2 regions of the Rhizobium sp. NLR16a genome follow, and region 2 is predicted to be linked to the other one. Evidence: predicted binding sites of a transcription regulator. Region 2 holds the regulator's gene; the other holds the start of a gene.

Region 1 (15,085 bases), 330 kb from region 2:
TCTCCTGGATATCCGGCACCGTGATTTTCAATCCCCAGGTCTATTTCCTCAGCCAGCTGCCGGCCGAGATGGATATCAGCGAAACGATCTCGGTGGTCGTCATGGCGCTCAGCCTCTCCTTCATCGCCACCATCTTCCCGGCATGGCGCGCCTCCAGGCTCGATCCGGTGCAGGCCCTGCGCTACGAATAAGGAATGCCGCATTCATGAACCGCAACGTCGTCCTCAAGCTTACCGGCGTCGAGCGCCATTACGGGCAGGGTGATACGCTGCTCACGATCTTGAAGGGAGCAGATTTCTCGCTGTCGAAAGGGGAGATCGTCGCCCTCGTCGCCCCCTCCGGCACGGGCAAGTCGACGCTGCTGCATGTGGCAGGCCTGCTCGAGCATCCAGATGGCGGCGAAGTCACCATCAACGGCCATGCCTGTGACGGTCTTTCCGACGAGAAGCGCACGGCGATCCGCCGCCGCGAGATCGGCTTCGTCTACCAGTTCCACCATCTCCTGCCGGAATTTTCGGCGCTTGAGAACATCATGATGCCGCAGCTGATCGCCGGTCTGTCCTGGAAGGAAGCCCAGGAGCGAGCCGGTCAGCTCCTCGACTATATGCGCATCGGCCATCGCGGTTCGCATCGCCCGGCCGAGCTTTCAGGAGGCGAACAGCAGCGTGTCGCGATCGCCCGCGCCGTCGCCAATGCGCCGACGCTGCTTCTTGCCGACGAGCCGACCGGCAATCTGGATCCGGAAACGGCAAGCTACGTCTTCGATGCGCTGGAGGCGCTGGTGCGCCAATCTGGCCTTGCTGCCCTCATCGCCACTCACAATCACGAACTCGCCGGCCGCATGGATCGGCGCGTCACGATCTCCGATGGCAAGGTCGTCGACTTCTAGCTCGACTACGGGACGACCAGCCCGCCGCGGTAATCGAGCACATAAGCCTTCCGCCCGGCGACCATGATGCATTCATGGCCACTGAATCGCTCGCAGCCGCCTTCGCTGCGGTCGACATAGCGGCCGAACGGATGATCGAATTCCATTCCGCCGAGAAAGCGGCCCTCCCGATACATTGCCGACAGCGCCGCCTTGATCACGGTCCCGGCGGCTCTGCCGTCGATGAGATCGGACGCGACGACGCAGCCGAAATAATTCATCGCCCAGACGGGTTCGCCGGTAAACCAAACCACTTCCTGTCCGGCGAAATCGGTGCCGCCGAAATAGCTGTCCAGATAACGCCAGTCGCCGCTGAAGTAGCCGATATCATGGGCACCCGGCCGGCAGGGCGGGCGAGGCACACCGCCGCCGACATAGGTCGCGGCTTTCGCCTCTACGATGAAGTCGTTCAGCACCGCGGTGTCGAGCATGATCATCTTCCTCCCTGTCTCATCTGATACGGAAATAGCAGAAGACAGAGAACATAAGAAGTACAAAAGGCCGAGCATTGCTCGATCGCCTTGGGGCAGGTGCATCAGACATCGGATGCGCTGTATGGATCCGTTCGGCAGGCGATGTCGGGCCGGTCGCGCGGAGCATGTTCAAAGCCAGCGCTGAAGCTGTTCGATTCGCAGCACGGAACCCGCATCTTTCAAACGCAAGCGCGAAGGAAAAGATTCCTGTTGACATCGGAACATAGATGGAACAAAGTGAAAACATAACGAGTAAAGGAGAGCCAGATGACTGACATGATCCGTGATATCGCAGCATTCACCTCCATCGCAATGTTCGTTGCCAGCTTCTCGCTTATCGTCATCGCGATCTAAAGTTTTCAGGGGATCGCATGGCAGTCATGCGGTTCACACGCGGGTCTTCTTCTGGACATCATCGCCCTCAATGCCGACAATGCATCCGATTCATTTCGGCTGATTGGGAAGGCATATCATGGCGGAGACGGAAAAGGGTTCAATGGGTGAGGCGACCGGCGGCACGCCGGGCTTCATCCACCTGAGGGTCCACTCCGCCTATTCGCTTCTTGAGGGCGCGCTGCCTCTGAAGAAGATCCTCTACAAGGCGACCGGCGACAGTCAGCCGGCGATCGCCATTACCGACACCAATAATCTCTTCGTCGCCCTTGAATTCTCCCAGAAGGCAATGGACGAGGGCCTGCAGCCGATCATCGGCTGCCAGGTCTCGATCGACATGGAAGACGGATTGGAAAGCGAAAAGCGCGGCGGTCAGCCGGCCCTGATCAAGCTGCCGTCGATCGTTCTTCTTGCCGCGACGGAGGCTGGTTACGAAAGGCTGGTCGATCTCGTCAGCCGCGCCTATCTCGGCGGCGATAGCAACCAGGCCATTCATATCAGAGCTTCCTGGCTGGAAGAGGCAGGCACGGAAGGGCTGATCGCCTTGACCGGCGCGGTGACCGGGCCGGTCGACGCGGCTGTCAGGGAAGGTCACCACGCCCAGGCGGAAGCCCGGCTGCTCACGCTGAAGCGTCTCTTCGGCGACAGACTCTATGTCGAGCTGCAGCGGCACGGCACCTACGACAGGCGGCACGAACAGAAGATCGTCAGTCTTGCTTACACGCATGACCTGCCGCTCGTCGCCACCAACGAAGCCTTCTTTCCGACCCGCGACGATTACGACGCCCATGATGCGCTGATGGCGGTTGCGCATAACGCCATCGTCTCCGACGATAGCCGTTTTCGCCTGACTCCGGATCACTACCTGAAGAGCCGGGCCGAGATGGCCAAGCTCTTTTCCGACCTGCCGGAAGCGCTTGAGAACACAATCGAGATCGCCAGGCGCTGCTCCTTCGTGCTGAAAACGCGAAAGCCGATTCTGCCGCGTTTCACGGGCGCCACCGACGATGCCGAGGAGGCGGAACGCGCCGAGGCAGGCGAATTGCGCCGCCAGGCAGTGGAAGGGCTGGACATGCGGCTTTCGACCCTCGGCATGTCGCCCGGTTACGAGGAAAAGGATTATCGCGAGCGGCTGGAATTCGAGCTCGGCGTCATCGAGCGCATGCGCTTCCCAGGTTACTTCCTGATCGTTTCCGACTTCATCAAATGGGCCAAGCAACATGATATTCCCGTCGGTCCCGGTCGTGGCTCGGGCGCGGGTTCGCTGGTCGCCTATGCCTTGACGATCACCGACGTCGATCCGCTCAGGTTTTCGCTGCTGTTCGAGCGCTTCCTCAATCCGGAACGCGTCTCGATGCCTGACTTCGACATCGACTTCTGCCAGGACCGCCGCGAAGAGGTGATCCGCTACGTCCAGGCGAAATATGGCCGCGAGCAGGTGGCGCAGATCATCACCTTCGGTTCACTGCAGGCGCGCGCCGCCCTTCGCGACGTCGGACGCGTGCTGGAAATGCCTTACGGCCAGGTCGACAAAATCTGCAAACTCGTGCCGAACAATCCCGCCAATCCGACGCCACTCTCAAAGGCGATCGAAGAGGAGCCGAAGCTGCAGGAGGAGGCGGCGAAAGAACCGGTGGTGGCGCGTTTGCTCGACATCGCCCAGAAGATCGAAGGGCTTTATCGCCACGCCTCGACGCATGCCGCCGGCATCGTCATCGGCGACCGGCCGCTGTCCAAGCTGGTGCCGATGTATCGCGATCCGCGCTCCGACATGCCGGTTACCCAGTTCAACATGAAGTGGGTGGAGCAGGCCGGCCTCGTCAAATTCGACTTCCTCGGTCTGAAGACACTGACTGTGCTGAAGGTCGCCGTCGATTTCGTCGCCAAGCGCGGCATCAAAGTCGATCTTGCGGCCATTCCTCTTGACGACAAGCCGACCTACGAGATGCTGTCGCGCGGCGAGACGGTTGGCGTGTTCCAGGTGGAAAGTGCCGGCATGCGCAAGGCGCTGATCGGCATGAAGCCGGACTGCATCGAGGATATCATCGCGCTGGTGGCGCTTTACCGCCCGGGCCCGATGGAGAACATCCCGACCTACAATGCCCGCAAGCACGGCGACGAAGAGCTGGAATCGATCCATCCGATGATCGACCACCTGCTCAAGGAAACGCAGGGCGTCATTGTCTACCAGGAACAGGTGATGCAGATCGCCCAGGTCCTGTCGGGCTATTCGCTTGGCGAAGCCGACCTTCTGCGCCGCGCCATGGGTAAAAAGATCAAGGCGGAGATGGACCAGCAGCGGGAACGCTTCGTCGTCGGCGCCGTCAAGAACGGCGTATCCAAGCCGCAAGCCGACAACATCTTCGAACTCCTGGCGAAGTTCGCAAACTACGGCTTCAACAAGTCGCACGCCGCCGCCTACGCCATCGTCTCCTACCAGACGGCCTACATGAAGGCGCACTATCCGGTCGAATTCCTCGCCGCCTCGATGACGCTCGACATGTCCAACACGGAAAAGGTCAATGATTTCCGACAGGACGCCAAGCGGCTCGGCATCGAGGTGATCGCGCCTTCGGTGCAGACCTCCTTCCGCCATTTCGAGACCGGCGACAATCGTATCTACTATGCGCTGGCTGCCCTCAAAGGGGTCGGCGAATCCGCCGTCGACCACATCGTCGAGATGCGTGGCGACAAGCCTTTTGCCAGCATCGAGGATTTCTGCCTGCGCATCGATCCGCGCCAAGTGAACCGCCGCGTGCTCGAAAGCCTGATCTATGCCGGCGCCTTCGATTGTTTTGGCACGGACCGGGCCCAGCTGGCCGCCGGCCTCGACCGCATCCTCGGTTATGCCCAGCGCGCCCAGGAAAACAAGCTGAGCGGTCAATCGGACATTTTTGGCAGCGCACTAAACTCAGGTCCGGAGAAGATCTCCTTGCCGCCCTATTCACCCTGGCTGGCATCGGAGCGTCTGCTCAAGGAATTCCAGGTGCTGGGCTTCTATCTGACGGCCCACCCGCTCGATTCCTACAACAACATCCTGCAGAAGATGCGTGTGCAGACCTTTGCCGAGTTTTCTCAGGCGATCAAGCAGGGGGCTGCCAATGCGCGCCTTGCCGGAACCGTCATCTCCAAGCAGGAGCGCAAGACCCGCACCGGCAACAAGATGGGCATCATCGTCTTTTCCGATTCCTCGGGCCAGTTCGAGGCGGTGCTGTTTTCGGAGATGCTGAACCAGTATCGCGACGTGCTCGAGTCCGGGAAATCCTTCCTGCTGACCGCGACCGGTGAGGAGCGGCCGGAGGGCATCGGTCTGCGTATCCAGACGATCCAGTCGCTGGAGGAAAAGTCGCTCCAGATGCAGAAGGCGCTGCGCGTCTATATCAGAGATTCCGGGCCGCTGAAGATGGTCGCCGGCCATCTGAACGCCAAGGGCGACGGTCTCGTTTCCTTCATCGTCATCAAGGAGGACGGCAAACGCGAGGTGGAAGTGGCGCTGTCGGAGAAATACCGCATCACTCCGGAGATTGCTGCCGCTCTTCGCGCCGCGCCCGGCGTCGTCGACGTCGAGCTTGTCTGATCAACCCAGTTGATCGTGATCAACCCGGTCGATCGTGATCAGCCCGGTTGATCTCATCACCCGCGGGTGATCGTGATGAAATCCGTGCCCTCACCGGTTTCGCGACCAAGGCCGGTATCGGAGATCGTCAACGTCGAGCCGGGCGCGATCAGCGCGTCGATCCTGCGGCGTGTTTCGTCGGGGATCGTGATGCGGCTCAGCGAACGGGCGATCGGCCTGCCTGTGACGATCGAACTTTCCTGATTGGTGATCCCGAGCCGCTTCATCGTCTCGCGGGAGAGATTGTTCTCGAGCGTGATGCCCAGCCAATCCGCCGTGCCGGCATGTTCATCGACGGCATGCAGCGTGAAGAAATGCGTGCCGAGTGCTAAGCCCGGATCGGCGATCGTCATCGGGGCCTCGAAGATCGGCCTGAAGGCCTGGCGCACCATGATGACGCCGTTCGGCGGTTCACCCTTGCCGGCGGCGGAATAGACCGATGTGAGAAGTCTGTCGGAGACCAGGCTCCTGTCGCCGGCAAATTCCGCCGGCCGCAGCATCTTGAAGGCGTTGATCGCCTGCACGGTCGACGGACCGAGTAGGCCGTCCGGATCGCCGGCGGAAAAGCCGAGCTGATTGAGTAGCGTCTGGATGTCGATCACCGTCTCGCGCAGCGTGCGCCGCGTGACGAGCATGCTGATCGGTTCGGACGGCGGCTCGGCTTCGGGCGCCGTAATCGACGGATTTGCCGGCATTGGCATCGCCGCGGTATCGTTCATCGCCACCTGCACCGGTGTCCCGGCGCTGTCGGGCATCGAGGGCCGCAGTTCGACATCCGAAAGCAGCGGCATCGCTGCCGGCGCATCGGGGCGGAAAAGGTTCGGATGGTCGATCGGTTGCGGCACCAATTCGTCGTCGCTGATGATGACGGGAATGCCGGGCTCGGTCATTCGGTAGAGCATTTTTGCGAAGGCGCCGGGCATGCGCACGCAGCCGTGCGAGGCCGGATAACGCGGAACGGAATTGGATTCGTGCAGCGCGATGCCGGACCATGTCAGCCGTTGCATGAACGGCATCGGGGCAGCCGAATAGAGGTTGGATTCGTGGTATTTCTGCTTTTCGAGCACCGAAAAAATGCCGCTCGGCGTCGTATGGCCGTCCTTGCCGGTCGAGACCTTCGAGGTTGCGACGACCTCGGTGCCGTCATAAACCACAAGCGACTGCTTGTTCTTCGAGACGAAGATCTGCAGCGTGCGTGCATCCGCGGCCAGAGCAGGGTGCACGAGTGCGGTGGCCGACAGCAAGCCGAGGCCGAAGACGAGACGCGAGAACATGATACCCAACCATACGCAATACTGGTACGCACATTACGGGACGAAGTTTAAGGAAGATTTTAACCCCCGGACTCGGCGGCTCGCCCGGACCGGTGCAGCGGTTCCGCTCTAACGACGCGCATAGGATAAAAGGCAAAGCATGTCGCATCATCAAAGTTTCAGCTGTCTGATTTAACGCATTCGTACGAATTTCGAATAGCCGCGCGCACTTTGCGCGGGATGTTCTAGTGATCGCGCTTGCCGTTGCCGAAGGTGTAGCCGGTCTCGACTGTGTTCTTGCCGAACTTGTCGCGCAGCTTGTCCATCGCCGCTTCGGCCGCCGCCCGCCGGCCTGACTGCCGGTCGATGAGATCGGGCGGATCGGCGCGAGTGGCGTCGCCGAGATCGGTGACGCCGATGCCGATCAGGCGGAATTTCGTACCGTCCGTTTCCTTTTTAAGAAGCTCGAGCCCGATGCGGAAGATCCTGTCGGCAAGCTGAGTCGGGTCCTCGAGCTTGCGGTTGCGGGTGCGCGTCTTGAAGTCGGCGCTCTTCATCTTCAGCACCACGGTCTGGCCGGCGATATCGTTTTTCTTCAGCCGCCAGGAAACCTTTTCGGAAAGGTTGCGCAGGATCGGCACCAGATCGTCGTGCCGCGAGATGTCGTCGAAGAAGGTCGTTTCGGCCGAAACGCTCTTGGCGGCGTCGTTGAGATGCACCTCGCGGTCGTCGATGCCGCGCGACAGCCGGGCGAGCCGCTGGCCGATGCTGCCGTAGCGGCGCATCAGGTCGTTCTCCTCCATCTGCTGCAACTGGCCGATGGTGCGGATGCCATCCGCCTCCAGCGTCGCGGCAAAGGCCTTGCCGACGCCCCAGATGGTGGTCACGGGACGCGGGGCCAGGAATTCCACCGCTTCTTCGCGGCCGATAACGGAAAATCCGCGCGGCTTCTGCAGGTCGGAAGCGACCTTGGCGAGGAATTTGCAATAGGAAAGCCCGACCGAAACGGTAATGCCGATCTCCTTTTCGATGCGGCGAGCGAATTTGGCGAGCGTGCGCGCCGGTGGATCGTGATGCAGCCTCTCGGTGCCGCCAAGTTCCAGGAAGGCTTCGTCGATCGACAGCGGCTGCACCAGCGGCGTCAGATCCTGCATCAGCGCACGCACCTGGCGCCCAACACGGACATATTTCTCCATGTCCGGGCGTATGACGATGGCCTGAGGACATGCCTCCAGCGCCTTGAACATCGGCATCGCCGAACGCACCCCGTGGATGCGGGCGATATAGCAGGCAGTGGAGACGACACCGCGTTTGCCGCCGCCGATGATGACGGGCTTGTCGGCAAGTTCGGGATTGTCGCGCTTCTCGACCGCCGCGTAGAAGGCGTCGCAATCGATATGCGCAAGCGTCAATGCGTAGAGTTCGCGATGGCGCACCAGGCGCGGGCTGCCGCAGGAAATGCAACGACGCGCCTCGCCCTTCTGCTCGGCAAGGCAGTCGCGACAGAAGCCGGGTGTCTTGTCAGGCGCGGGCGTCATGGTGAGAACAAAGGTTGAACGGCGCGACACTACGCCTTAAGCTTATGAGTCACAAGAGAGGACGGGAGCTTTGCCTTTGGATAAAGATCTTCGTTTCGAGCCGGTGACGGCAGACCGGTGGGGAGACTTTGAAACTCTGTTCGGCCCGCAGGGGGCCTTTTTTAATTGCTGGTGTGTCGCGCTGCACTTGCCGCATGCGGTGAGGACGACGATGACGGCCGACGAGCGCAAGACGCATATGCGCGAGCGGATCGGGGCGGGGCCGCCGCCGGGGATCCTCTGTTATGCAGATGGCGGACCGGTCGCCTGGGTGCAGGTCGGGCCGCGCCACGACGTGCCGCAGTTCAATTCACCGCGCACCGTCTCGCGGCCGCTGGAGGAGGAGGATGCGCGTGATCCCTCTATCTGGGCTGTCAGCTGCTTCTTCCTGCTGCCGAAACTGCGCGGCAAGGGATTAAGTCATCGCCTGCTCGCCGGCGCGATCGACCATGCCCGGCGCCGGGGCGCGCGGCTGCTCGAAGCCTGCCCGATCGATCATGTGAAGCAGTCGAAATCGGTGACGCTCTGCATCGGCTCGACGGCAATCTTCGAGGCAGCCGGATTCGAGACGGTGGCAATGCGCAAGGACGGCCGTCCGCTCATGCGGCTGGAGCTGCGCGGTTGACCGGGCCGGAAAGGAAATGGGCCTCGATCAGCCCGGCCGCATGCGTCCAATCGGTGGCGCGGGTGATGTCGTCGGCTGCCGCCGGCGCGAAACGATGGACGGGCGAGTCCGGCATCAGGTGAATGAGCAGGCAATCGGCCACGTGTTCCCTGACCGAATTCAGATTGTGCGCCATATCGTCTATGAAGGCGACAGGAAAGGAGCGGCTGGCATGCAGTGCATGGACGATTGGCCCCTTGGGTTGCTCGCTGGCAAGCAGCGGAAAGAGCAGGCCGGCGCTGTCCAGCAGGCGGCGACGCGGATCCTGGTACCGTGGCGGCATCGCCGTCAGGAAAAGGATATCGGCGTCTTGCGAAAGCCGGCCGAGCGTTTCGACGACGCGGTCGACCGGCGTCTGCCACAATTCCTGCGCTTCGAAAAAATCTTCGATCAGCCGGCTGACTTGTCGGCCCTCGATCTCCGTGCCGTCCGCTTTCGAGACGATGTTGCCGTGAAGCCGGAACGATCGCGGCAGGAATTCGTGTCCCAGGCTTTGGAGAAAAAGCTGGAAGGGGTCGATGAACCGCAGCACGACATCGTCGACGTCGCAGACGATCAGCGGCCGCTCGCCGAGGCGGATGTGCGAAATATCGAGCTCTGTCACGCTCAGTATTCTCCCGAATCGAGCCCGGGCGAAGAGAAATGCCGCCAGGCGGCGGTTACCGTATCGGGGCTGAGGCCGCTCGCCGTGCAGAAGGCCATCGCCGTCGGTTCGTGGTTCATCAGGAAGTCCATCATGCCTGAGAGGAAACCCGGATCGTTGACCGCGTTGCGCACCTGCTCGGGCGCCACGCCGGTGAGTGCGAGGAAGCGGCCGAACATGTCGGGATCGGCGGCAAGCCAGCCAAGCACGGCGATCGCCGTCTCGTGCGGGTCGGCCGCCTGCTGTTTCGAAGTCTTGAAGTTGCTTTGCATTTCGAGGGGTAAGTTACCTTTTCTTCAACCAAATACCGGTAGCGTGCGCTATCGGTTTCACGGAGCTATTCATCCGCATGTGCCTTTCTCATGGGACGAACCGCTGCGCGAACGGACGTAGGGACAGCTTGTCATGCCCAAACAGGTGATGATTGTAGAAGATAACGAGCTCAACATGAAGCTCTTTCGCGACCTCATCGAGGCGTCCGGCTATACCACGATCCAGACTAGAAATGGCATGGAGGCGCTCGATCTGGCGCGCAAGCATCGTCCCGACCTCATCCTCATGGATATCCAGCTTCCCGAGGTCTCCGGCCTCGAAGTCACGAAATGGCTGAAGGAAGATGACGAGCTGCACGTTATTCCGGTCATCGCCGTCACGGCTTTCGCGATGAAGGGCGATGAGGAGCGGATCCGCCAGGGCGGCTGCGAAGCCTATGTTTCCAAACCGATTTCGGTTCCGAAATTCATCGAGACGATCAAGACCTATCTGGGCGATGCCTGACGCATCGGAAAGACGCTTATGACCGCGCGAATACTGGTGGTTGACGATATTCCGGCCAACGTGAAGCTGCTTGAAGCGCGGCTGCTCGCGGAGTATTTCGACGTGATGACCGCTGCCGACGGTCACGAAGCGCTAGCAATCTGCGAGCGCAACCAGGTCGACTTGATCCTGCTCGACATCATGATGCCCGGTATCGATGGTTTCGAGGTCTGCGAGCGGCTGAAGGCCAGTCAGAAGACCGCCCATATTCCCGTCGTCATGGTCACCGCACTCGACCAGCCTGCCGATCGCTTACGCGGTCTGAAGGCCGGCGCCGACGATTTTCTCACCAAGCCTGTCAACGATCTGCAGCTGATCTCGCGGGTGAAGAGTCTGCTGCGGCTGAAGACCTTGAGCGACGAGCTGCGCATCCGCGCCGACACCGCTCATACGATGGGCATGGGCGATCTCATGCGGGCAGGCGAAGGCCGTGGCGATGAGGCCGGCCAGGTGTTATTGGTCGATGGCCGCGCCAATTCGCAAGAGCGCATCGTCAGGGCGTTGAAGCCCGTCGCCGATGTGCTTGCCCTCTCCGATCCGCAGGCGGCCCTCTTCGAGGCGGCCGAGAACACGTTCGATCTCGTCATCGTCAATGCCAATTTCGACGATTACGATCCGCTTCGCCTCTGCTCGCAACTGCGCTCGCTGGAGCGCACACGCTTCCTGCCGATCCTGATCATCACCGAGCAGGGCTCCGACGACATGGTCGTCCGCGCCCTTGATCTCGGCGTCAACGACTACATCATCCGCCCCGTCGATCCCAACGAGCTCGTCGCCCGCTGCCTGACGCAGATCCGTCGCAAGCGTTATAACGACCGTTTGCGAGCCAGCGTCAAGCAGACGATCGAGCTTGCCGTGACCGATCCGCTGACTGGCCTTTACAACAGACGTTATCTCGACAATCACCTGAACGCACTCTTCAATCGGTCGATGGCGCGGGGCCGGCCGCTTTCGGTGCTGATCACCGATATCGACCGTTTCAAGCAGGTGAACGACACTTACGGCCATGACGGCGGCGATGAAGTGCTGCGCGAATTCGCAAACCGCGTCCGTTCGACCATCCGCGGTGCCGATCTCGCTTGCCGTTATGGCGGGGAGGAGTTCGTCGTGGTGATGCCGGACACCTCGCCGGAAGTTGCCGCAGCCGTCGCCGAGCGCCTGCGCGCGGCAGTCGAGAGCGCTCCCTTCATGCTGAAGCGCTCAAGTGAACTCCTGAGGGTCACCGCTTCCTTCGGCATCGCCTCGCGCAGTGGCGCGGTGTTGACCCCGGATCAGCTGATGAAGCAGGCCGATCTTGCCCTTTACGAGGCCAAGAATTCCGGCCGCAATCGCGTGGTCGCAGCGGCTGCCTGACGAATCACTTTGGGCGCCATATGCGCCATTTGCGAGTTTTCCACTGCGGTAAGCGATTTGTTACCGAATTTTAACCTTCGCCTGTGCGACGCAGGCCCAAGTTTTGCAGCCCGGTAGCCCAAAAATGGACTCCCGGCGTTGCTGTGGATATGGCGCGGCGCGACAGTCTCCGGAATGCCGGAGCCTAGCCCGAAATGAAATGAAGACTATAAAAAACGCCTGCCGCCAACAGGGTCAAATAAAGTGTGGCGGCATCACCTCACGTAAGGGGAGGGGCAGCTTAAGTTATTAAGTTATATTGTCGAACTTCTTCGGTTCCACCGTCATAAGGCTTTGCCGTCAAGCAGAGCCGTCAAATCTTTGCATGTTCCAAAACTGGACTTTTAACCATAGAATCAAGCTCAGAAAATTCATCATTAAGAATTTGTTGATTTTCTTTCATTTCTGCGCAAATTATCGGCTCATAAAAGAAGCGCTCCCGCAGAGGAGCTGTCGATACCCCATGATGCTCAGGTCCGCCGCATCTCCTGGGTCGTGGGGTCGGTCGGCTAGTAGGCAAGTCACAACGGTTCCTCGTGCCGTTTTGCATGCTGGCCGACCCCCTTTCAGGAAAACGCCGCCACTTCCCGAAGATGGAAGGGCGGCGTTTGTCTGTTTGCGCTATCATTTTCCAAGGCCATCCTCCGGGGCAATAAAAAACGCGCAACCCGAAGGCGCGCGTTTTTAAAATCCGTCAGGCCAAGTGATTACTTGATCTTGGTTTCCTTGAACTCGACATGCTTCTTCGCAATCGGGTCATACTTCGTCTTCGTCATCTTGTCCGTCATCGTACGGCTGTTCTTCGTCGTGACGTAGAAGAAACCGGTGTCGGCTGTCGACAGCAGCTTGATCTTGATTGTTGTAGCCTTGGCCATGGTCGTCCTGCCTTTAAGAAAATGAAAGCCGTGGAAGCCGGATGGGCTCCACGGCAAATTCTGGCGCGAAACTACGAATCCCGTCCGAAAAGTCAAGTCCGTTTTCGAACGAACATCAATCTGATGCCGGAAAGTAAGGCATAAAGACCGAAGAAAGCGGCAATCGCCCAGGCAAAACCATTGTTTCCGGCGACGTCGATTGCTGCGCCGATCACCTGTGGCCCAGCAACGGTTCCCATCGCATAACAGAAGACGAAGGCGGCATTGGCGGCAGCCAGATCGGAGCCCGTCAGCCGCGAACCGAGATGGCTGAGGCCGACCGTGTAGAGTCCGGAGACGCAGCCACCCCAGAAAAGCAGCATCCCGGCCATTAGCAGCCAGTTGTTGACGAGGATCGGCAGCGTCAGCGAGCCGATAAAGCCCATCAGCGCCATCCCTGCCAGAAGCGGTCGCTTGTCGCGGATGCGATCGGAGAGCAGGCCGAGGGGAATCTGGAAGATGACGTTGCCGACGCCCATCATGGTGAGCAGCAGCGCCGCCTGCGATTCGGTGAAATGGGCGCGCACGGCAAAAATCGGGAAAAGTGACAGCCCGCCAGCTTCGACCGCGCCGAAGATGAAGACGGCCGCCGTCGCTGTCGGCACCAGCAGGACGTAGCGCATGAAATGCAATTCCGGTTTTTCCTCGAGCACCGGGCTCTCGTCACGGGCGATGAAAATCGGAATGGCGGCAAGCAGGATGGCGCCCGCGCCGACCAGGAAGGGAAAGATGCCGTCGCTGCCGAGTATCGAAAAGAGCAGGGGCCCGGCAGCGAACCCGATGGAGAGCACGGTCGCATAAATGCCGAGCACAAAGCCGCGCTTGGATGGCGGCGAGGCGGCGTTGATCCAGAATTCGGAGAGAATGAACAGCGTCGTCGTTGCGCCATGGAAGGCGAAACGTAGCGGAAACCACATCCAGAAATCCTGGGCATAATAGAAGCCGAGCGCGCTCAGCGCCGAAATCAGCACCGCCCAGAGCATCGTCGGCGCAACGCCGTATTTGTGGGCGAGCTTGGTGGTAACGGGCGCCGCGGCCATCGCCGAGATCCCGGCCATCGCCGTATTCAGCCCGATCAACGTGGATGAGATGCCGCGTTTTTCGAGGATGATGCTGAGAAGCGGGAGTCCGAGACCGATTGCTATGCCGACGGCTGAAATGGACGAGATGGCTGCCACCAGAGAAGGCCAATGGATTTCTTCGACATCGCCCGGTGTGCCGGTTCTCGGCTGAGACATTTATCCATCCTTAGAAAGCTGCGCGAGCGAACCGACCTCTCGTCTCACATAGAAGGGACACAGATGTGCCAAATCCAGGTGACGGGCGGCGTTTCGCAGTATTTCCGATGTGATCTGCGGAATGTAAAGCCTGTTCAGACAAGAAAAGCTTACCATGTCAAGTCGTTGAAGATCGTTGACTCCCGCGTGTCGGTGGTGGTCGGTGGAGCGCTGGCACTACACGCTAAATATGTCTGGAAGGTGAAGGCGCTCAATCCGGCCGGCGGGGAAGCTCGTAATCATCGGGACTGTCGCTCTCGCCGCCGAAACCATGCATGCGCAACGCCCATTGCAGGCCGATGACGCCGCCCTTGATCGGTTGGATCGAGGCGAGCGCGGCGATGACCGTGATCGGCGCCCATATGGCAAGATGGACCCATACCGGCAATACCAAGGTCAGATCGGTCAGCATGTAGCCGCCGACGAGGACGTGGCCGAGGACCAGGATGACGATATAGGGCGGCAGATCGTCGGAGCGATGGTGATGCATCGCCTCGCCGCAGGCGGCGCAATGATCGACCGGTTTCAGGAACGCGCGGAAGAGCTTGCCGTCGCCGCAGGCCGGGCAGCGGTTCAACAGCCCGCGCATGATGGAACGTCCGAGCGGACGCTCGGCTTCGGGTCCATCCCCGTAGCGGACGACCGGATCGGTCGGTGTGTTCATTGCATCTTCCTCGTTCAGGCAAAAAGCATGAAGCGCCGCAATAGGACCATTGCTGCTTTCGGCACCGTGGCTTAGCGGCGTCCGCGCGGGGGACGCGTTCCCGGTTTCTTGCGGACCTGGCCCCTGTCGCGGCGGCCGGCCTTATGGAAGGAACGCGCCGCCGTCGGCATCTCGCGTCCTTCGCTCAGCATCTCGAACCGCAGCGCGCCGGCCAGCGGGATTGCTTCCGCAAGCTTCACGGTGACGCTGTCGCCAAGACGATAGCCGAGGCCCGTCTTTTCCCCCGACAGTGCCTGATGCGCCTCGTCATAGATGAAATAATCGGTGCCCAGCGTAGATATAGGGACGAAACCATCGGCGCCATAGTCCGGCAAGGTGATAAAGAGCCCGGATTTCGTAACTCCGGAGACGCGGCCGGCAAACTCCTCGCCGACGCGGGTGCTCAAATGATGGGCGATCAGCCGGTCGATGGTCT
Region 2 (15,085 bases):
GCATATCCCTTGGAGGTCGGCGCCTTGACGCGGATCCAGTCCGGCTTGCGCATGACTTCCGTATCCGGCCGATGCGCCTTCTCCGGATGGCGTACGCGCTTGGCGTCAGGATTGATCGTGTCGAGAATGGTCACCATTACGGTATCAGCTTTCCGCCGCCCTATGCGGCACAGTCTCTATAGCGCGTCGCGATCTAGCGCCGCACCAGTCGCGCAAGGAATATCAGCAGGCAGGCGCCGAGGAAACCCGTCACGAAATAGCCGAGCCGTCCGCCGGCCAGCTGAACGTGAAACTGGGCGAGGATGGCGGTGGCGACGACCGAGCCGACGATGCCGAGCACAATGTTCAGGAAAATCCCGTATCGGGCATCCATCAGCTTGCCGGCGAGCCAGCCTGCAAGTCCGCCGATGATGATTGCCGAAATCCAGCCCACGCCTTCCATGCCTGTCCTGACCTCAAACTGCGCTACGCGACCGCCCTTGCGACCAGCACCACGATGATGGCGCCGACCGTGGCGTGGATGATCTGCACGACCAGCGCGTTTTCAATGCCCAGCGAAATGCCGAGCGCGCTGAACAGATAACCGCCGACGAAGGCGCCGATGATGCCGCTCAGCAGGCATCTGATCAGGCCGCCGCCACCGACGACCAGACTTGCCAGGAAGCCCGCAACCAGACCGATCAGCAAAAACACCAGCAACGCCTGCGTCTCCATAGACATGATGATTTCCTTTCGCTTTTTCCACCCGACCGGAGCGACTTCCCGCTCCGGCAAAAAAGGGCGGCCCCGAAATTCTCAAGCGTTCAGCACACGGCCATAGGCATCGAGCACCGCTTCCTTCATGGTTTCCGAAACCGTGGGATGCGGGAAGATCGTATGCATCAGCTCTTCCTCGGTCGTTTCGAGGTTCATGGCGACGACGAAGCCCTGGATGAGCTCGGTAACTTCGGCGCCGACCATGTGGGCGCCGAGCAGCTCGCCGGTCTTCTTGTCGAAGATCACCTTCACCATGCCCTGGTCTTCGCCGAGCGCGATCGCCTTGCCGTTCGCCGCGAAGGAGAAGCGGCCGACGCGAATGTCGCGGCCCAGTTCCTTGGCCTTGGCTTCGGTGAAACCGACGGAAGCGACCTGCGGGTTGCAATAGGTGCAGCCGGGAACCTTGCCCTTGTCTGTGGGATGAACATTCGGCAGCCCGGCGATCTTTTCGACGCAGACGACGCCTTCATGCTCGGCCTTGTGCGCCAGCATCGGCGGGCCGGCGACGTCGCCGATCGCATAGATGCCGGCGACATTGGTCTTGCCGTAACCGTCCGCGACGACGCAGCCGCGGTCGGTCTTGATGCCGAGTGCCTCGAGGCCGAGGTTCTCGATGTTGCCCTGAACGCCGACAGCCGAAATCATCCGGTCCGCGGTGATCTGCTGCACCTTGCCGTCCGACGTCTCGACATGCGCCGTGATGCTTCCCGCACCCTTCTCGACCTTGGTCACCTTGGCACTGGTGAAGATCTTGAGGCCGCGCTTTTCCAGCTGCTTGCGGGCGATAGCGGTGATTTCGGCATCCTCGACCGGCATGATGGTCGGCATGACTTCGACGACCGTGACGTCGACGCCCATCGAGCGGTAGAAGCTGGCGAATTCGATGCCGATCGCACCCGAGCCCATGACGATCAGCGACTTCGGCAGCGCGTCCGGCTTCAGCGCTTCGAAATAGGTCCAGATCAGCTTGCCATCCGGCTCGATGCCGGGCAGCGCGCGCGGGCGGGCGCCGGTCGCGATGATGATGTGCTTGGCGGTATAGGTGCCCTCGCCCTTGACGTTCTTCGGCAGCGGATGCTGCGGCTCGACAACAGGCTTCGACGACTTGCCGACGACGATCTCGCCGGGCTTCGTCAACTTCGCTTCGCCCCAGATGATGTCGATCTTGTTCTTCTTCATCAGGAAGCCGACGCCGGCATTCAGACGGGCGGAAACGGCGCGCGAGCGGCCGACGACGGCCTTGGCGTCCGGCTTGACCGTGCCTTCGAGAACGAGGCCGAAATCCTTGAAGTGATTGGCATGATCGAGCACCTCGGCCGAACGCAGCAACGCCTTTGTCGGAATGCAGCCCCAGTTCAGGCAGATGCCGCCCATATGCTCGCGCTCGACGATCGCGGTCTTGAGGCCGAGCTGGCTGGCGCGGATGGCGGCGACATAGCCGCCCGGACCGGAGCCAATGATGATGACGTCGTAGGATTCAGCCATGTGTTTCCTGCCCTTTTGTTACGCTGCGCTGCGGGTCATGAGCACCCACGCGTGTCTCTTGCTGTTTTCGAAGAGCGGCACGGCATCGGCACGCGCAGCCTCCAGAAATCCGTTTCTTCCATAAAGCGACAGAGCCGCCTCGTTATCACTTGCGGTGATGAGACTGACCGGGCGGTAATCCGCCCTTTCGATCTGATCGTCCAGCAGCCTGCGCCCGATGCCGATGCCGCGCAGATGGCGATAGACGCCGAGACTGCCGATGAACCAGCTTCCCACCACCGTCTTCTGCAAGGCGAGCATCGGCTCTGTCGCCGGGATCGTCGCCTCGATATCGCCTATGCCTTCATCGAGCGCATGGCCGATCGCCACACCGGCGACCTCGCCATAAGCCTCGGCGATCACAGCATCCCGCCAGCCGCCGACAGCCTGCTCCTCACTCATTTTCAGCCGCCCCCGCTCCAACGGCGTGTCGCTGACGCCATTCGCCACATCGGCAAACCAGAGCCAGGAGGCAAACCCATGCGATGCGATATCCGCCAGGATCGCCAGCTCCGAGGCATCGCGCCGTGAGGCCTGCCGCAGGGCGATGAAGGCGGTCATATCCTCAGATCCCCAGCATCATCCGCACGATCGATTCCAGGCCGCGCCCGAGCGCACGCGTGTTCTCCGCATCGAGATGAATGCCGTCGATCGGCGTGGTCTTGGCGACGGAGTTGCCGTCGAAAAAGCCGCAGCCGAGTTCGTCGGCAAGGTCACGGTAGAGTGTCGCGAGCTTGGCAGATTCCTCGATGCCGCCGGGAAAGGAGGCGGCGAAAGGCACATTGCCCGTCGCGCAGATCGCCGGCGGCGCCACGATCAGGATCTCCGGCCCGTCGAATTCGAAGGGCCAGGCATGATTGCGGATCAGCCGCACGAGGCGGCTGATGCCTTGGCATGCGGCGAAGGCCGAACCGGCAACAACCGGCTTCATGTCGTTGGTGCCGAGCAGCAGGATGACGAGATCGAGCGGCGCATGTGTCTGCAGGATCGTCGGCAGAACCCGCGCACCGTTGCGGTCGCAATCGGCGAGGTGATCGTCGAAAGCGGTCGTGCGACCGTTCAGGCCTTCGGCGATGACGCGCGCCTCGCTGCCGAGCGCTGCCTGAAGCACGCTCGGCCAGCGATTCTTGTACTCATGACGGCCGATCGTCTCGGCGTCATAACCCCAGGTCAGCGAGTCGCCATAGCAAAGAACGGTCTTGGTCATTTCCGCCTCCGCTTCGCTATCAGACAAGCATGCCCATCGGGTTTTCGATGTAGCCCTTGAAGGCCTGGAGCAGCTCGGCGCCGAGCGCACCGTCGACGCAGCGATGGTCGGTCGACAGCGTAACGCTCATGACCGTGGCGATCGCCATTTCGCCGTTCTTGACGACGACCCGCTGCTCGCCGGCGCCGACCGCGAGGATCGTCGCGTGCGGCGGGTTGACGACGGCTGCGAAGTTCTTGACGCCCATCATGCCCATATTCGAGACCGAGCTGGTGCCGCCCTGGTATTCCTCGGGTTTCAGCTTGCGGTCCTTGGCCCGCTTGCCGAGATCGCGCATCTCGTTAGAGATGACGGACAGCGTCTTCTGCTCGGCCTTGCGGATGATCGGCGTGATCAGGCCGCCGGGGATCGAGACGGCGACGCCGACATCGGCGTGCTTGTGCTTGACCATGTTGCTGTCGGTCCAGGAGACGTTTGCATCCGGAACATCGCGCAGCGCCAGCGCCATGGCCTTGATGACCATGTCGTTGACCGAGAGCTTGTAGGCCGGGGCATTGTCCTTGCGCGGGGCCGCATCGTTCAGCTGAGCGCGCAGCGCCATCAGAGCATCGAGCTCGCAATCGACGCTGACGTAGAAATGCGGGATCGTCTGCTTGGATTCGACCAGGCGCCGGGCGATCGTCTTGCGCATGCCGTCATGCGGCACGAGCTCATAAGAACCCGGTTCGAAGAGCTTGAGCACGGCTTCCTCGGAAGCGCCCTTCGGCGCTGCAGCGGCCGGGGCCGGAGCGGCCTGCGGAGCGGAAGCAGCAGCGGCCGGAGCCGGCGCAGCCTTGGCTCCACCGCCGGCAACGGCGGCTTCGACATCGCTCTTGATGACGCGCCCATGCGGGCCGGAGCCTGCGACAGCGGAAAGATCGATACCGGCTTCCTTGGCGAGACGGCGGGCGAGCGGCGAAGAGAAGGTGCGGTTACCGCCTGCCGAAACCGATGCCGGTGCAGCGGCGGCAGCCGGAGCGGACTCAGCCTTCGCCGGTGCAGCCTCTGCCTTCGGAGCGGGGGCGGCTTCAGCCTTGGCCGGCGCGGCGGAGCCGGCACCGCTTGCGGCGGCGGCGACATCCTCACCGTCAGCGGCGAGAACCGCAATCAGCGCGTTGACCTTGACGCCTTCGGTGCCGGCCGGAACGACCAGCTTGGCAACCGTGCCTTCATCGACGGCTTCGACTTCCATCGTCGCCTTGTCGGTCTCGATCTCGGCGATGACATCGCCAGACCTGACCGTGTCGCCTTCCTTGACCAGCCACTTGGAAAGATTGCCTTCTTCCATGGTCGGAGAGAGGGCGGGCATCGTGATATTGATCGGCATCGAAATACCCTCCCCTTATTTGTAGCAAACGGCCTTCACCGCATCGACGACTTCGCCGACATTCGGAAGGGCCAGCTTTTCGAGATTGGCGGCGTAAGGCATCGGCACGTCCTTACCGGCGATCGTCAGGATTGGCGCATCGAGATAGTCGAAGGCCTGCTGCATGACGCGGGTGGCTATTTCGGTGCCGACGGATGATTGCGGATAACCTTCCTCGACGGTGACGAGGCGGCCGGTTTTCTTTACCGATTCGATAACGGTCGGCAGATCCATCGGGCGGATGGTGCGAAGATCGATCAGTTCGACATCGATGCCGAGCTGTTCGAGCTCGGCGGCCGCCTTCGTCGCATAAGTCATGCCGATGCCGAAGGACACGACCGTGACGTCCTTGCCCGGGCGATGGATGCGCGCTTTGCCGATCGGCAGCACGAAATTATCGAGCTTCGGCACGTCGAAGTGCTGGCCGTAGAGAATTTCGTTTTCGAGGAAGATGATCGGGTTCGGGTCGCGGATTGCCGCCTTCAGCAGGCCCTTGGCGTCGGATGCCGTGTAGGGCATGACGACTTTCAGGCCGGGGATGGCGCTGTACCAGGCGGCATAGTCCTGGCTGTGCTGGGCGCCGACGCGTGCGGCGGCACCGTTCGGGCCGCGGAAGACGATCGGAGCGCCCATCTGGCCGCCAGACATATACAGCGTCTTGGCGGCCGAGTTGATGATATGGTCGATCGCCTGCATGGCGAAGTTGAAGGTCATGAATTCGACGATCGGGCGAAGGCCGGCCATGGCGGCACCGACGCCGACTCCGGCAAAGCCGTGCTCGGTGATCGGCGTATCGATGACGCGGCGGGGGCCGAATTCCTGCAGCAGGCCCTGCGTGACCTTGTAGGCGCCCTGATATTCGGCGACTTCCTCGCCCATGACGAAGACGTCGTCGCTGGCGCGCATTTCTTCGGCCATGGCGTCGCGCAGCGCTTCACGCACGGTCATTGACACCATTTCGGTGCCAGCTGGAATTTCCGGGTCATTCGGAACGACAGCCTTCGGCTCGGCCGGAAGCGGCGCTGAGGCCGAACCGGTGTTGGTCGGCTTTTCTTCCTGGGCCACCTGCGGAGCGGCGGCGGCCGGCTTGGCGGAAATATCCGAAGCGGATTCGCCGTCCTGCAGCAGCACGGCAATTTTGGTGTTGACCTTGACGCCTTCGGTGCCGGCGTCGACCAGCAGCTTGCCGATGATGCCTTCGTCAACGGCTTCGACTTCCATCGTCGCCTTGTCGGTCTCGATTTCGGCAATGACGTCGCCTGAAGTGACCTTGTCACCTTCCTGCTTCAGCCATTTGGACAGCGTGCCTTCTTCCATGGTCGGAGAGAGGGCGGGCATGAGGATATCGATAGGCATGGGTTCCCTCCCCGATTAAAGCAGAATGTCGGTATAGAGCTCGGATGCATCCGGCTCCGGATCGGCCTGGGCGAAGTCGGCGCTGTCGGCGACGATGTCGCGGACATCCTTGTCGATCGCCTTCAGATCGTCTTCGGAAGCCCAGCCCTTTTCAATGAGGCGCGCCTTCACCTGCTCGATTGGGTCCTGCTCGGAGCGCATCTTCTGCACTTCTTCCTTCGTGCGATATTTCGCCGGATCGGACATGGAGTGGCCGCGATAACGATAGGTCAGCATTTCGAGAATGATCGGCCCCTTGCCGGAGCGGCAATGTTCTAGCGCCTCGTCGGCCGCCGCCTTGACGGCGCGAACGTCCATGCCGTCGACCTGAATGCCGGGAATGCCGAAACCGGAGCCGCGCAGCGAATAGTTCGACTGGGCGGTGGCACGGGCGGTCGAGGTGCCCATGGCGTAACGGTTGTTTTCGACGATATAGACGATCGGCAGCTTCCAGAGCGCCGCCATGTTGAAGCTCTCGTAGACCTGGCCCTGGTTGGCAGCGCCGTCGCCAAAATAGGCGATGGCGACATTGCCGTTGCCGCGGTAGTGGTTTGCAAAAGCAAGCCCCGTTCCGAGCGAAACCTGGGCGCCGACGATGCCGTGACCGCCGTAGAAATGCTTCTCTTTCGAGAACATGTGCATCGAGCCGCCCTTCCCGTGGGAATAGCCGCTGCGGCGCCCGGTCAGCTCCGCCATGACGCCGCGCGCCTCCATGCCGGTTGCCAGCATATGGCCGTGGTCGCGATAGGCGGTGATGACCTGATCGCCTTCCTTCTGTGCCATCTGCATGCCGACAACGACGGCTTCCTGACCGATATAGAGATGACAAAAGCCGCCGATGAAGCCCATGCCGTAAAGCTGACCGGCCTTCTCCTCGAAGCGGCGGATCAGTAGCATCTCGCGATAGGCCTTGAGTTCCTCATCCCGATCGAAGTCGGCTACCGGGCCTCCATTCGATGCTTTGGCTGCTGGTTTTGCTGCAGTTTTGCGGCTGGAAACGGTCGCGGTCTTTCGCGGCGCCATTCAACCCTCCCTATGGGTTTGTCGTTTCTCGGTGGCGCGTACCATAGGGAAGAAATATGACCACAGCAATGCCATAATTGCATGGCTCGTATTCGTCGCTAAATCATTGAAAACAAATCGGGAATTCCAATTAACCCGATTTCGGTTAATTGGAATAATGGTTGAAAATGACGATCTCGTCCGCGCGCGACATATTCAGCTGATATCGCGCCTTTTCGTCCAACATATCCTTGTCGAGCGAGCCATCACTCAGCAGCGCGACCTGGCTTTCCAGATGTTCGCGCTTCGCCTTAAGGACGGCAAGCTCCCTTTCGCGCGCGACGCGCTGACGCTCGAACGTCTCCGTCGCCCGCAGGCCATAATCGCCATGGATGCAATGATAACCGAAATAGGAAAGGAAGGCGACCGTCATGGCCGGAATGACGAAGCGGCCGAGCTTTCTCTTCTTATGATGCTTTGTCCACATACACGCATGCTCTTGAACGCATTACCAATTCGCTCAGCATAACGCGCAGAGATTAACCGTTCATTGACCGTAGAAAGCGCGCACGAAAAAACCCGCGCCGGGTGGCGCGGGTCGAGCCGTTGAAAATCGGAACGATCAGCCTTTGATGATCGAGCGGCCGGCATACTGGGCCTGGGGGCCGAGGCCTTCCTCGATGCGGATCAGCTGATTGTACTTGGCGAGACGGTCGGAACGCGACAGCGAACCGGTCTTGATCTGGCCGCAGTTGGTGGCAACGGCAAGATCGGCGATGGTCGAATCTTCGGTTTCGCCGGAGCGGTGCGACATGACCGCGGTATAGGCCGCCTTATGCGCCGTGTTGACGGCGTCGAGGGTTTCCGTCAGCGAGCCGATCTGGTTGACCTTGACGAGGATCGAGTTGGCGACGCCCATGCGGATGCCGTCGCGAAGGCGGGCGGAGTTGGTGACGAAGAGATCGTCGCCGACGAGCTGGGTCTTCTTGCCGATCAGATCGGTCAGCGCCTTCCAGCCGTCCCAGTCGTCCTCGGCCATGCCGTCCTCGATCGAGATGATCGGGTATTTGCCGGCGAGCTCGGCGAGATATTCGGCCATGGCGCCCGATTCGAGCGTACGGCCTTCCCCTTCGAGAACATACTTGCCGTCCTTGAAGAATTCCGTCGAGGCGCAGTCGAGGCCGAGGCACATGTCGTCGCCCGGCTTGTAGCCGGCTTTCTCGATCGACTTCATGATGAAATCCAGGGCTTCGGGCGCGCTCTTCAGGCCGGGGGCGAAGCCGCCTTCGTCACCGACATTGGTGTTGTGGCCCTGCGCGGCAAGCTCCTTTCGAAGCGTATGGAAGACTTCCGACCCCATACGCACGGCGTCGGCGATCGAATCGGCGCCGACCGGCAGGATCATGAATTCCTGGAAGTCGATCGGATTGTCGGCATGGGCGCCGCCGTTGATGATGTTCATCATCGGCACCGGCAGGAGGCTGGCGGAAGCGCCGCCGACGTAGCGGTAAAGCGGCAGGCCGGATGCCTGGGCGGCAGCCTTGGCGACGGCGAGCGAGACGCCGAGGATGGCGTTGGCGCCGAGGCGCGACTTGTTCGGCGTGCCGTCGAGCTCGATCATGATGTTGTCGATCTGAATCTGGTTTTCGGCGTCGATGCCGCCGATCGCGTCGAAGATCTCGGTGTTGGCGGCCTCGACCGCCTTTTCGACGCCCTTGCCGAGATAGCGCTTGCCGCCGTCGCGCAGCTCGACCGCCTCATGCGCGCCCGTCGAGGCGCCCGAGGGAACGGCCGCGCGGCCCATGCTGCCGTCTTCGAGATAGACGTCGACTTCGACGGTGGGGTTGCCACGGCTATCGAGGATCTCGCGGGCGATGATATCGGTGATTGCAGTCATGGGTTCTTCCTGCTCGGTGGGTGATAAGTCGTTCGAAGCCTGTCATAATCGAAGGCGTGCAAATTACAATGCCGCAATTTCCGGCCTCCGAACCAGCATTCCGTCGTGGCCTAAACCACGAACATGTCAGCTTGTTGAACGTCAGGACTTGGCGATCGCATCGAAGGCAAGCAGCTTCTCGAGCAGTCGCGGCATGTCCTTGAGATAAACCATATTCGGGCCATCGGACGGCGCGTTGTCGGGGTCCTGATGGGTTTCGAGGAAGACGCCGGCAATTCCCGTCGCCACTGCCGCGCGCGCCAGCGTTTCCACGAACTCGCGCTGGCCGCCGGAGGAATCGCCCTGCCCGCCCGGCTGAGCGACGGAATGCGTCGCGTCGAAGATGACGGGAGCGCCCATCGCCGCCATAATCGGCAGCGAGCGCATGTCGGAGACCAGCGTATTGTAGCCGAAGGAAGCGCCACGCTCGCACAAGAGCACATTCGGATTGCCGCTGGCGTTGAGCTTCTTCAGGACGTTCTTCATGTCCCAGGGGGCGAGGAACTGGCCCTTCTTGACATTGACGGCACGGCCGGTCCTTGCGGCGGCGATCAGTAGGTCGGTCTGACGGCAGAGGAAGGCCGGGATCTGCAGGACATCGACCACCTTGGCCACCTCGGCGCATTGCTCGGCCGTATGGACGTCGGTTATGACCGGAAAGCCGAATTCCTTCTTGAGGTCGGCAAAGACCTCCATGCCCTTTTCCAGGCCGATGCCGCGCTCGGCCGAGAGCGAGGTGCGGTTGGCCTTGTCGAAGGAGCTTTTGTAGACAAGACCCATGCCAAGCTTTGCGCAAAGCTCCTTCAGCGTGCCGGCGACCATGAAGGCGTGGTCCCGGTTCTCCATCTGACAGGGGCCGGCAATCAGCGACAGGCGGGCGGTATTGGAAAAGGTGACCTGACCTTCGCCTTCGCCGATCCTGACTTCGGAATTCGTGTCGGTGCTCATCGTGTTTCCTCGAAGGCGAAGAGCGCACCCTGCCCGGGCGTAGACTTCACCAGAATGCGATTGTTCTTGCGCGTGAATGTGATCCCGTTAGCACCCAAATGCGCTTCTGTCACGGCAAGATCGGCGACGGTGAAGAGGATTACCCGGCCGCGCAGACCACGATCGGCGGATGAGACGGCAAGCTCGAAATAGGCCTCCAGCCCTTCGGGCGTCATCAGGCTGATCTTCGCATTTGATGCCGCGATATTCACGCCGAAACCGGTTTTCTCCGCCGCCGCCTGCCCTATCGCAAGCCCGACGAAGGCGGCGAATGCCGCCGGGTCCGGCGCACAAAGCGCGATCTCGGCAATGCCGATCACGCCATTGGCATGCGTCTCCAGCGCGGCGCGATCTGTCGGGAAGGAATTGATGCGCTGGCAGGTAAAGAGAAAGAAATCGGGTGCGCGCAGATCAGCTGCAAAGGCCAGCTTGAAGCTGCCGACGGTCTCCGAACCATCCGGCATCCGCATCGGCCGGCTGAATTGCAACATCTCGCCGGCGCTCGCGCCGTTGCTGACGAAGCGCTTATGATCGAGGCCGGCATCCTCGCTGAGGAAGGCCAGCGCAGACAATCCCTCCTCGCCGCAGCGGAAGCGGAAGGCGCGATTGCGGGCGATGAAGACATTGCCGTGGCGGGCCGCTGCCTCGCTCTCCTCGACGCTCGCCACGCCAAGCGGCTCCAGATAGGTCTTGTCGGCGAAAAAGACGCAGGCATTCTCCGTTCCGAAGGGATGGCGCCCATCGGCGGCGACGGTGAAACCGAGCTTGCCGAGCCTCTCACGCGCCAGATCGATATTGACCACCGGCAGCACGACGTGATCCAGCGGATGCGACTTGGCGGAATGCGCGTTCATGATATCCTCCTGAAAGGGGCAAAGATGTGCGACAGCCCCTCCCCGAATGCAAGCGATGTGCGCCAATCCCGTCGAATGAAATTAAAAATCTCGACGAGTTGGCCCGAAGTTTTACGGAAATTTAGCTACTTGCGGAACACATATGGAACATATAGTGTCTGTTCTGGATTTGTTTCAATCAGGGGTCTGACGTCGATGCTCACGCGCAAACAACAGGAGCTTCTCCTTTTCATTCATGAGCGCATGAAGGAATCCGGCGTCCCTCCCTCCTTCGACGAAATGAAGGATGCCCTGGATCTCGCCTCGAAATCCGGCATTCACCGCCTGATCACGGCGCTCGAGGAGCGCGGCTTCATTCGCCGCCTACCGAATCGCGCCCGGGCGCTTGAAGTGATCAAGCTTCCGGAGGCCTATAACCCCAGCCTGCAACAGCGCCGCGGTTTTTCGCCGAGCGTCATCGAGGGCAGCCTCGGCAAACCCCAGCCGGTCGCCGCCCCCGCTGCCGCAAAGCCGGTCGCCGACAACGGCAACTCTGTCTCCGTGCCGGTCATGGGAAGAATCGCCGCCGGCGTTCCGATCTCGGCGATCCAGAACAACACGCATGACATCGTCATTCCCGCGGACATGCTTGGCTCCGGTGAGCACTACGCGCTGGAGGTCAAGGGCGATTCGATGATCGACGCCGGCATCTTCGACGGCGACACCGTGATCATCCGCAACGGCAGCACCGCAAGTCCCGGCGACATCGTCGTTGCCCTCGTCGACGACGAGGAAGCAACGCTGAAACGCTTCCGCCGGAAGGGCGCCTCGATCGCGTTGGAAGCCGCCAACCCGGCTTACGAGACCCGGATTTTCGGGCCGGACCGCGTCAAGGTGCAGGGCAAGCTCGTCGGCCTCATTCGCCGTTATCACTGACAGCAGCCGGACCGGATTCGGTAAAACTGTCTTTGCGCCAATCATAGGCGCGATGGCGCATCCATGGCCGCGATAGCGCCTCGAATGCGGTTGCGACCTGCAGGCCGGCATCGGCGAAGCGCAATTCGACGGAACCGGTCCTGCGGAGCGTCTCGCCGGTGAAGAGCGTCCCGCCTGAACGGCAGCTGTTGAAACGCAGGCGGACCGAGGTCACGACGATATCGGCCGTATCGCAGGCCGGGCCGAGATAGGCGGCATTGTCGATGACGGTGACGATATGGCCATTGCCGAGTCGTGATGTGCACCACGCCTTCTTGACGCAGGAAAACCGGTTTGCTTCACCGCCTGCTGCGGCTGCCCGCATCGCTGCGCTCGCTTCGTTCTGCTGATCGCGGGAAAGCCTGACTCGGCGGTCTTCTCCTTCCGGCGGGATAGCCGGACCATCCAGCATCTTCGGTGGAACATGTGTCGGCAGGACCAGCGCTCGCTGCCACTGGTCGAAGATGAAATCCGGCGGGTTTTCACGGTTGGACGCGATTGCCTCAGCCGCAACGACCGCAACCAGACCACCATCCTCCGAAATCACCAGATCCGGCGGGCGGGGAGCCGGCAGCAGCAGTACGGTGAGTGTCGAGACGGCGATGATGGATGTGCCGACATGGCGCAGCCGGGTGCGCAGCAGCGTCAGCAGCAGAAAGCCTGCCACCGCCACTGCGAAATACCAGGCGGGCAAGCGGCCGATGCCGATATCGCCGCCCCAGCCGGACACCGTCTTGGCAACCGCAATCACCAGATCGAGGCCGAATCCGACCACCGTCCAGAGCGGAGCATCCAGCCCGAAGGGCATGAGCAGCATCGCCAGCAGCCCGGCCGGCATGACGATGAAGGAGATGATCGGCATCGTCGCAAGGTTTGCCGGCAGGCCGTAAGCCGTCAGGCGATGAAAATGCTCGATCGAAAACAGGGCGGTGGAAAAACCGCCGATCAGCGAGGTCAGGAAGACGCCGCCGAAGAAACCGGCGACGACAACCACCGGCCTGATGATCGGCAATTTCAGGAAAGCGTTTTCACGGACACGCCTGTCCTTCCACAGCTGATAGCCCGATACCAAAGCCAATGTCGCGGCAAAGGACATCTGAAAGCTCGGTCCCAATACTTCCGAAGGTGAAATGGCGATGATGATGAGCGCAGAGAGAACGACATTGCGCAGGCTGATCGACGGCCGATCGAAGAAGACGGCAATCAGCATGATGGTCATCATGATAAAAGCGCGCTCGGCCGAAACCCCGAAACCGGAGATCAGGTAATAGGCGGTGACGGCCATGAGCGCACCGGCGGCGGCGATCTTCTTTGTCGGATAGGCTTGGGCGACGCCGGGAAAGAGGCAGAGCAGCATGCGGAAGCCGACGAAGAAGATGCCGGCCGACAGCGCCATGTTGAGGCCCGAGATCGCGACGATATGGGCAAGGCCGGACTGGCGCAGCGCCTCCGTCGTCGTCTTCGAGATGGCGCGCCGTTCATCCGTCACCAGAGCAGCGGCAAAAGCGCCGGTATCGCCGGGCAGGATCGATCTTATGCGGTCGCCGATGCTGCTGCGCAGCCGGTAGAGCCATTCGAGCAGAGCGTCCGACGTCGAGCTGGCCGCCTGCGGGCCTGCCTCCAAGTCGAGTTTCTCCGGCGCACCATAGAAGAAACCGTTGGCACCGATGCCGTCGAAATAGGCACCGAAGGAGAAGTCGTTGAGCCCGGGAAGTGCGGGGCCCGCCGGCGGTGTCAGCCGTGCCTTGCCGGTGATGATGTCGCCGATTTCGAAAGGCGCATCGGCGCCCCGGACGATCGCGGTGATGCGTCTCGGCGGCCGTTTCAGCTCCGGAGCCTCGGTGCCGGTGACGGCAAGAATGTAGCGCCAGCGCCCGCGGCCGTCCCCTTCCCGCCGTTCGACACGGCCGGTCACGGTCGTCGTCACGGATGAATCGAGGATCACCGTCGAAGCCCGCCAGCTCTCAAACTGAGCCGAGAGCATGCCGCCGGCGAAAAGTGCCAGCGCCATCAAACTTGCGCGCAAGGCCGGCCGGCTGGGACCGGTGAGGAAAACCGCGGCCGCCGACACCAGCAAGCAGAGCAGCGATGGAACGAGGGGCAAATCCGATGCCGCAAGAAACCAGAAGGCCGAGCCGGCTCCGAGGAAGACCGGCGAGAACAGCAGCATTCGGCCATGATCGGCCTCTTCGCCCAGCATGCAGGCTCCGGCAGGCAGCGATTGCCGGGCGGCGGCCAGCAGCCGATGACGCAACGGGGTCTGCGACTGCGTCCTTACCGATTGAGTCACCACCGCAGGCGCAGGAAAATTCGGCGGATCGGCAAGGCCGGCGCCCACTTGCGGCCGCAATTCGGCTGTCGTCTGTTCCTGCATGCGCCGCCCAAAATGACCCCCGCGAAGTCGCCAGAATGCAACCTTCACGCAAATCCGGCAAGAATAATCGGTTGAAATACGAAGGAAAAACCAAAGAAGCAAAAGGCAAGTCGAATCATCGGCTTCCGTTATGCGTGCGGCTCATCGCTGCGGTGCCTAAAAGGTGATGCCGCAATGCACAAAATGCCATCACGGTAACTTGGCATTAGCGTCACGATCATATAGCTATCGGAAAGGACGCTTAACCCCTATGGCGCTTTTGTGGCGCCACCGACATTTCGGAGGATCAGCATGACGGATCAAAGCGCTACAATAAAAATCGGTGACAAATCAGTCGACCTCGCCGTTAAAAGCGGCACGATCGGCCCGAGCGTCATCGACATCGGTGCCCTCTACAAGAACACCGCTTCCTTCACTTACGATCCGGGCTTCACCTCGACCGCATCCTGTGAATCCAAAATCACCTATATCGACGGTGACGAAGGTGTGCTGCTGCACCGCGGCTATCCAATCGAGCAGCTTGCCGAGCACGGCGACTTCCTCGAGGTCTGCTACCTCCTGCTCTACGGCGAACTGCCGACGGCCGCGCAGAAGAAGGACTTCGACTATCGCGTCACGCACCACACGATGGTGCATGAGCAGATGAGCCGCTTCTTCACCGGCTTCCGCCGTGATGCGCATCCGATGGCTG

What was found. The regulator LexA, encoded in region 2, represses DNA repair genes until DNA is damaged. The targets are predictions, from matches to a motif close to TGTTCNNNNTGTGTTCNG.
Region 1: a site for LexA is predicted at 1,619-1,636, ahead of dnaE (DNA polymerase III subunit alpha). Genes of this name have one in related genera too.

The regions. Positions count from the first base shown of each region.
Region 1 covers NZ_CP072865.1:2,281,418-2,296,502, reverse strand. The annotation lists gene J7U39_RS11285 (lipoprotein-releasing ABC transporter permease subunit) at 1-191, shown strand, start outside; gene J7U39_RS11280 (ABC transporter ATP-binding protein) at 206-889, shown strand; gene J7U39_RS11275 (DUF5680 domain-containing protein) at 895-1,359, opposite strand; gene dnaE (DNA polymerase III subunit alpha) at 1,874-5,371, shown strand; gene J7U39_RS11265 (L,D-transpeptidase family protein) at 5,428-6,684, opposite strand; gene J7U39_RS11260 (DNA polymerase IV) at 6,909-8,201, opposite strand; gene J7U39_RS11255 (GNAT family N-acetyltransferase) at 8,278-8,865, shown strand; gene J7U39_RS11250 (hypothetical protein) at 8,840-9,514, opposite strand; gene J7U39_RS11245 (DUF3572 domain-containing protein) at 9,511-9,819, opposite strand; gene J7U39_RS11240 (response regulator) at 9,953-10,324, shown strand; gene J7U39_RS11235 (PleD family two-component system response regulator) at 10,343-11,716, shown strand; gene rpmG (50S ribosomal protein L33) at 12,463-12,630, opposite strand; gene J7U39_RS11225 (MFS transporter) at 12,723-13,907, opposite strand; gene J7U39_RS11220 (DUF983 domain-containing protein) at 14,158-14,610, opposite strand; gene rnr (ribonuclease R) at 14,682-15,085, opposite strand, start outside.
Region 2 covers NZ_CP072865.1:1,947,619-1,962,703, forward strand. The annotation lists gene lipA (lipoyl synthase) at 1-137, opposite strand, end outside; gene J7U39_RS09510 (GlsB/YeaQ/YmgE family stress response membrane protein) at 194-442, opposite strand; gene J7U39_RS09515 (GlsB/YeaQ/YmgE family stress response membrane protein) at 466-720, opposite strand; gene lpdA (dihydrolipoyl dehydrogenase) at 796-2,241, opposite strand; gene J7U39_RS09525 (GNAT family N-acetyltransferase) at 2,260-2,841, opposite strand; gene J7U39_RS09530 (SGNH/GDSL hydrolase family protein) at 2,846-3,487, opposite strand; gene J7U39_RS09535 (pyruvate dehydrogenase complex dihydrolipoamide acetyltransferase) at 3,507-4,853, opposite strand; gene J7U39_RS09540 (pyruvate dehydrogenase complex E1 component subunit beta) at 4,869-6,248, opposite strand; gene pdhA (pyruvate dehydrogenase (acetyl-transferring) E1 component subunit alpha) at 6,264-7,310, opposite strand; gene J7U39_RS09550 (septum formation initiator family protein) at 7,456-7,776, opposite strand; gene eno (phosphopyruvate hydratase) at 7,912-9,186, opposite strand; gene kdsA (3-deoxy-8-phosphooctulonate synthase) at 9,328-10,173, opposite strand; gene J7U39_RS09565 (VOC family protein) at 10,170-11,066, opposite strand; gene lexA (transcriptional repressor LexA) at 11,262-11,981, shown strand; gene J7U39_RS09575 (ComEC/Rec2 family competence protein) at 11,962-14,394, opposite strand; gene gltA (citrate synthase) at 14,686-15,085, shown strand, end outside.